DNA from 2 places in the Arthrobacter sunyaminii genome. Region 1 is predicted to be linked to the other one. Evidence: riboswitches for the same ligand, from Rfam matches in the RefSeq annotation. Region 1 holds a riboswitch; the other holds the start of a gene.
What was found. A riboswitch is a leader RNA that binds a small molecule or an ion and turns the genes downstream of it on or off. The one in region 1 is predicted to bind cyclic di-AMP.

Region 1 (3,203 bases):
GTGCAGTCCTGCGACACGCCCAGCTGGGCGTAAGCAGCCGCTGCAATGATGGAAGCCGTACCGGAGGCCGCCGGAGCGCTGTCCTGGACCGGAGCGGGGCTGGCCGAGACGGCAGGCTGCGCACCGTAGCCCGCAGGAGTTGCATCCTGCAGCGGGGCGGCTGCCTGGGACTGCTCTGCCGCGGGCTGCCCTGCCTCGGACTGCCCTGCCTCAGACTGCACTGCCGGCGTCTGCAGCGCAGTCTGGGACTGCACGGCGATCTCAGGCTGCACTGCTTCAGGAGCCGTAATGACACCGGCAACGGCCGGACGGTCAAAGTTCACGGAAGCAGTGGAAGGAACCGTCAGTTGTGCGGCAGCGGTCAGGTCCAGCGTGCTGGTCTGAACGTCGCGGGCAACATCGGAACCTGTCGCGTTGGCTGCGACACCGGAAGCCAGAACCAGGCCCGATGCGGCAACAACAACAGCCGCCTGCCGTCCCATGGTTCCGGCGTTGGCGGACACTGCCTGGGCAAGTGCACTCAGCGGGGCGGTGCGTTCCACCGGTGCCCGGTGACGGGCACGCTCAGTTGTAGAAGTCATGCGAGTGAAGTCTCCGTTATCTGCAACTGGGCTTAGCTGACGCGGACGAAGCTTGCGCCGCCGAGGTAGGACAGCGGGTGCAGAACGGTGTTCATACCGTCGAAGCCGCCGCTGATTACCTGACCGTTGCCCACGTAGATTGCTACGTGGCCGGAGGTGATGACGAGGTCGCCCGGCTCGGGCGAGCCGACAACAGAGCCGTATGCGAAGAACTGTGCGGGAGCCAGGTCGCCAACCGACTTGCCGACCGAGCGCAGTGCATTCTCCACCATGGCGGTGCAGTCCTGGGCAACGCCGATCTGCGAGTAGGCGGAGGCCACCAGGGCCGCGCCAATACCGCTGGCTGCGGGAGCAGGAGCCGAAGCAGCTGCGGGAGCCGGGGTGTTGACGGCCGGAGCCGCTGCCGGTGCCGCGTTGGTGGCGGCCGGGGCTGCGGGCTGGGCCTGAACGGCTACGGCCTGCTGCGCCTGAACGGCGGCAACCTGCTGGGCCTGAGCTGCCTGCTCCTGGGCTACGGCGGCGGCAGCCGCTGCTGCTTCTTCCGCAGCAACCTGGGCACGGTATTCAGCGCCGGACACAGCGGAGACCGGCTCAATGGTGGCCAGTTCGAAGGGTGCCTGTGCGGAGACCGAAACGGCGCCGGTGGTGGTTACGGCACTGAGCGGCGTGGCCTCGAGTGCCTGACGATCGGTGCTGACGGCTGCCTGGGCGGGAAGACCAGCGGCCAGGACGAGTCCTGAAGCAGCGACGACGACGGCTGCCTGGCGGCCGATGGTTCCCACATTGGAGGTGACGGCCCGGGACAATGCTGAAATTGGGCTCGACTGGACGGTGGCCGCGCGACGGCGGCCGTGAGCTACTGATGACACAAGTTTGCCTCTCCCAATGCCTGCGAGGTGAGCTGTCGGATTCGGATGGGAGTCACCCGGTTGCCGGCTGTGAAGCCTGGCAACTTAACCCCAAGGGCTTCTTGCGAAGCCCGAATTTGGTTCCCCCGCCTCTGCCATGCGATGTTGCGAACGGACCTCAGACAGTGGCAGAGCTCGGCGATCTGTTAGAGGGTGCCCGATCTTTAGGTCGATCAGGCACGAGGATGACCTTACAACAACATTTGGCCAATGTCACGTTCAGGTCACGGAATGGTTATCCTGCGGTCACAGCCAGCCCAGCGGGTCAACAACTTCGCCGTTCACCATGACCTCAAAGTGCAGGTGGCAGCCCGTGGAAGCACCGGTGGTACCGCTGGCCCCCACCAGGTCTCCCCGCTCCACGGTGGCTCCCACAGCAACGGCAAGGCTGGACATGTGGTTGTAAGTCGTTTCAACACCGTTGCCGTGGTCCACGACCACGCGGTTGCCGCCACCGTAGGCGTGCCAGCCCGAGAAGGTCACGGTCCCGGACGCAGCTGCCGTGACGTCAGTGCCGCAGGCGGCCGAGAAGTCCTGGCCGCGGTGCATCTCGCCCGCGGTGCCCGTGATCGGGCTGACACGGTAGCCGAAGCCCGACGTTTCAACGAGGTCCGCTGCCAGCGGCTTCGCGAGCGTTCCCTTGGCCGCGCCTGCAGAGACCTCCGAACCCGAGGCAACAACCACGTGTCGGAGTTTGGCTTCGGGATCGAATTTGCTGCTGAGCGCGGCGCGTTCAAAGCTGACGGTTGCTTCGGGGTCAGCCGATACCACCGGGGCTTCAACCGCAACAGACTGCAGTTCCTGCACGGGCTCGCTGACGGCGGCGGTGGTGGGGATGGCAACGGTGAGGATCAGGCCGGAGGTTGCCGCTGTGATGGCTACCTTTTGTGCGGTGTCACCTAGGGTGTGGTTCTTGGTTTCTGCGCGGCGGCGGCCGGAAGTCTGGCCGTTCCGGGGGCGTGGAGCCGGGGCCGGAGCAGACGCGCGGCGTCTGCCCGGGGCAGCATGCTTCGACAAGGTATACCTCTCTCATATGCCTGCGAAGTTAGCTGTCGGATTCGAGTAGAGAAACTCGGCCCCGCACTCACCACCGGCCGCACCAGTGGTGCGGCCGCTGTGCTGATGCTGGAGGCTTCACCCCGAGGCAGCCTTGGCTGCCGATTGATGGGTCCTCCGCCCCTGCCTGAAAGTCTGAAATTCCGGGCCAGTGGCAGGGTTCGGCGTAAGGCCCGGATAACGGTGTTATTTCAACGTCAGTAAGTCACTATAGGTTAAGGAAGCCAAAAGAGACCATTCCGTTATCCAGCGGTGGAAACAAACACGTGGTTGGCTACCTCTGGAGGAAGCTCGAGTGCCCCTTCAATTCCTGGTACGCGCACGGAGATGTAGCCGGCCACCGTCTCGGCGGTAAGTTCCGCTCCCGGGCGCAGCCCTGCCTCATCAAGCTGAACGAGCAGCTCGGGTTCCACCTGGACCGGCTCGGCAAGACGAACCAGTTGCAGCTTGGTTCCGGGCTCAGTCGCGGCAACCGCCGCAACCAGGTTGATGACTCCGTGGTGGAAGAGTTCGGCGGCTACTCCGCCAATCTCTTCCAGGCCCGGGATGGGGTTTCCATACGGCGATTCCGTGGGCCGGCCCAACAATTCGTAAAGGCGCCGCTCCACCCGCTCGCTCATCACGTGTTCCCAGCGGCAGGCTTCATCATGCACATACG
Region 2 (3,203 bases), 1.4 Mb from region 1:
CCCGGAAGTCATTGCCCAGCTCTTCAGCCGCCGCGGCACGCAGGACCCGGTGAGGTCGCTGACTCCGCGGGAGTTCCAAGTGCTGGGGCTGGTGGCCGAAGGACTCGGCAACACTGCCATTGCCCAGGCCATTTCCGTTTCCGAAACCGCCGTCAGCAAGCACATCGGCAATATCTTCGCGAAACTCGGTCTTTCTCCGTCCGACAGCGGCCACCGCCGGGTTCTGGCCACATTGGCGTACCTTCGGTCCTAATTGCCTGGGATTTACGGAAAGCATTTGCCGACCCAAGCATTTTTTCTCCTGTGCACCCCGCCTGCACTCTGGACAAACGTGTCATCGGACTGTTCCGCTGATCCTTCCCTCCAGTCCGCTGCTGCACAGCTAACAGGACAGGTAGGCTAAAGAGTGCCCCGGTCCCGGTTGATGCATACCCGGTCCGGCAAGATGACGAGGAAGAGATGAATATGCCAGAGCTTCAAGGGAACGATCCCGACAGTATTCGCCAAGAATTCGGTTACCTCACCGTCGCGGAAATCCTGCAGCTCTGTGCCACCCAGAAGATCCTGGACCCTTCATCCACACTGATTTCCCGCAAAGCACAGCTGGGCGAGGGTAATGTGTTTTATCCCGGAACCGTTATTGCCGTCGACGAACAGAGTTTCTGCGTCATTGGAGACCGGAACATCTTCTATCCGGGCACTTTCCTGTCTGCGGAGGACGGCGGAATGCTTCTGCTTGGCTCCGAAATCACCCTGGGGCCGGGCGGCGTCCAGCTCACGGCGGGCCGGTCGGATGCTGTTGCAGTGGGCGACCGCGCCCGGCTCACCCACGGTGCCGTCGTGACGGGAAGGTCAGTGCTTGGCTCCGGATCGCAGATCGTTGGCGCCGTCCGTGCAGAGTCAGTGGTGCTGGCCGACGGCGGGGACCATGCCTCGCTGCCGGCCGAGAAGCGCGGTTCAGTGCTGAAGGGTTCCGGTGTGGCCCGCGGGCTCCGGCTTGCACCCGGTGACCTGGTGCACGGATTCGGGGAGTTGACCTCCGCCACGCTCGAGCGCCAGACGGATTCACCCGACTAACGCTCCCCTGCGGGCTGATCGCGGGGATCCGCCCGCTCGCCCTATCCCCCGGTTTCCGGGGGCTCGGCGGCCTATTGTGCCACCGACCACCCATACCACACAGCGGCGCCACTCACACGCCTGTGCGACCTTCGTTACTAAATAGTTATCTTCCCGTAATCCGCTTGTACTGTTGATGCCAAGCCGTTACCTGAAACGGCGCCCTTGACTTGTTACCTAGCTCTGCCGCTGGTCAAGGTCCACAGATTTCACACTTCGGCAGAGGCGGGGGAACCACTTACGGGTTCCTTGAATCCTTGGGGTTAAGTCAGCCGAGGTTTCTTCGGCGGACCGGATGACTCCCATCCGCATCCGACAGCTCACCTCGCAGGTATCGGGAGAGGTAACTCTAATGTTGAACAATACTCGTGGACGCCACCGTGCCGGAAATATCGGACTGTTGGCCGCAATCGCAAACACCGCAAGCAGCAAGGCCCGCACCGTGGGCAGCGCCGCTGCAGTCATGGCGGCAGGCTCCGGCCTGGTGCTGAGCATGGCCGGCCCCGCCTCGGCAGGCGTCATCGCCAACGACTCAACCGAGTCTTACAGCGCTCCTGCGGCTGTCGCCGCACCCGTGGAAACTCCGGCACCCGCCGCAGTCTCCACCGCGTCAACTCACGTTGTCCAGTCGGGCGACACCCTGAGTGCAATTTCAGCCACCTACGGCGTCAGCCTGGACAACGTCCTGGCACTGAACGGCCTTTCGCTGGAATCCATCATCTACCCCGGTGACGTCATCACGTATGCCGGAGGCGCTGTTGCTGAGGTAGCTGAAGCTGCCTACGCCGCACCCGCCGAAGCTGCCTACGCCGCACCGGCTGAGGCCGCCTACACCGCACCGGCTGAAGCCAGCCCGGCCGCAGCCGACTTCAGCACCTTCAGCACCCCGGCGTCCTCCGTGACCCCGGCTGCTTCCACGGGTGCAGCTGTCACCGGCACGAACTCCATCATGCTGAACTCCGCCTACGCCCAGATGGGCGCCGCCCAGGACTGCACCGTCCTGGTGGAGGTTGCCCTCCGGGCAGCCGGCCACTCGGTGGGCGACCTGGCACCGGCACAGCTGGCTGCTTACGGAACCCCGGTTTCTGACCCCCAGCCCGGCGACATCATCTACTACGCCGACGGCGGCATGGGCCTTGCCCACATCGCCATCTACGTTGGTGACGGCCAGGCCATCCACAGCGGATGGAACGGCAACCAGACTGTCCAGCAGAGCGCCAACGTCGGTTCCGGCGCTGTCTACTACCGCGTAGCGTAATCACGCAGCAGTAGCTCCTAATGGGGCGCAGGAAGCGAACGGACCTGCGCCCCGATAAAGGTAAGAGAACGCCCGGCCAAGTGGCCGGGCGTTCTCTTTTTGGTTAGGGCACGCACCCGGTTGGGGTGCGCCGGTGGACTGAAAAGTCAGGCCGCGGGCTCGTTCTCAGTGTTTTCGTTTTCATCGTTCCCGCCGTCTTCATGGTGGTCACCATCGCTGTGTCGGTCCCTGGCCGGGCGGTCTTCATCCGGGGCGCCATCGTCGAACTTGCCATCGTGATGGCGCCCGGCGTGCCCGCGTTCCGGTGCATCCTCTGTGGTGCCGTCGTCAGTGGTTCCGTCGTCGGTGCCTTCCTCGACACCCTTCTTGTCTCCGTTCCCCGGCTCCTGTCCGTCGCCCTGGGCTTCACTGTCGTCGCCACGCATCTTGTGGTCACCGTCAGGCATACCCTTTTCCGGCTTGGAATCAGAGTCCTGGTCCGTGTCCGGGTCCTGCTGGTTTTCCTGCTGTTCGGTCACTGACGCCTGTTCCTGGTCAACGCTGTTGTCACCAGTGGCCAGTCCGGCAAAGAAGGCACCAACCAGCAGTGCCAGACCTCCCACGACACCAAGAATCCAGCCGAGCGGGCCCCTGACCTTGTCCCGGAAAGCCATTGTGTTTACTCACCTCCAATAGTGGTTTACCTACACAACTATTTTCGGAGCTGATTCTTCGAGGATTCTTAGACTTCCACGGCTCTCTGGGTTCCGCTGCTCAGAACGGGGAATGCTCCCGGGCTGCCGGAAGCCGCACCTCCAGCACACCTCCGGACCCATTCACCGCCGGCAGG

Region 2: another riboswitch for cyclic di-AMP. It lies ahead of KG104_RS08735 (C40 family peptidase); the one in region 1 lies ahead of KG104_RS02605 (NlpC/P60 family protein).

The regions. Positions count from the first base shown of each region.
Region 1 covers NZ_CP076456.1:565,515-568,717, reverse strand. Annotated here, with positions in the region: gene KG104_RS02610 (NlpC/P60 family protein) at 1-581, opposite strand, end outside; gene KG104_RS02605 (NlpC/P60 family protein) at 614-1,450, opposite strand; cyclic di-AMP (ydaO/yuaA leader) riboswitch at 1,454-1,640, opposite strand; gene KG104_RS02600 (M23 family metallopeptidase) at 1,736-2,506, opposite strand; cyclic di-AMP (ydaO/yuaA leader) riboswitch at 2,509-2,722, opposite strand; gene KG104_RS02595 (iron-dependent transcriptional repressor DtxR) at 2,788-3,203, opposite strand, start outside.
Region 2 covers NZ_CP076456.1:1,953,465-1,956,667, reverse strand. Annotated here, with positions in the region: gene KG104_RS08745 (response regulator) at 1-253, shown strand, start outside; gene KG104_RS08740 (hypothetical protein) at 466-1,077, shown strand; cyclic di-AMP (ydaO/yuaA leader) riboswitch at 1,314-1,464, shown strand; gene KG104_RS08735 (C40 family peptidase) at 1,517-2,374, shown strand; gene KG104_RS08730 (hypothetical protein) at 2,521-3,027, opposite strand; gene KG104_RS08725 (sensor histidine kinase) at 3,128-3,203, opposite strand, start outside.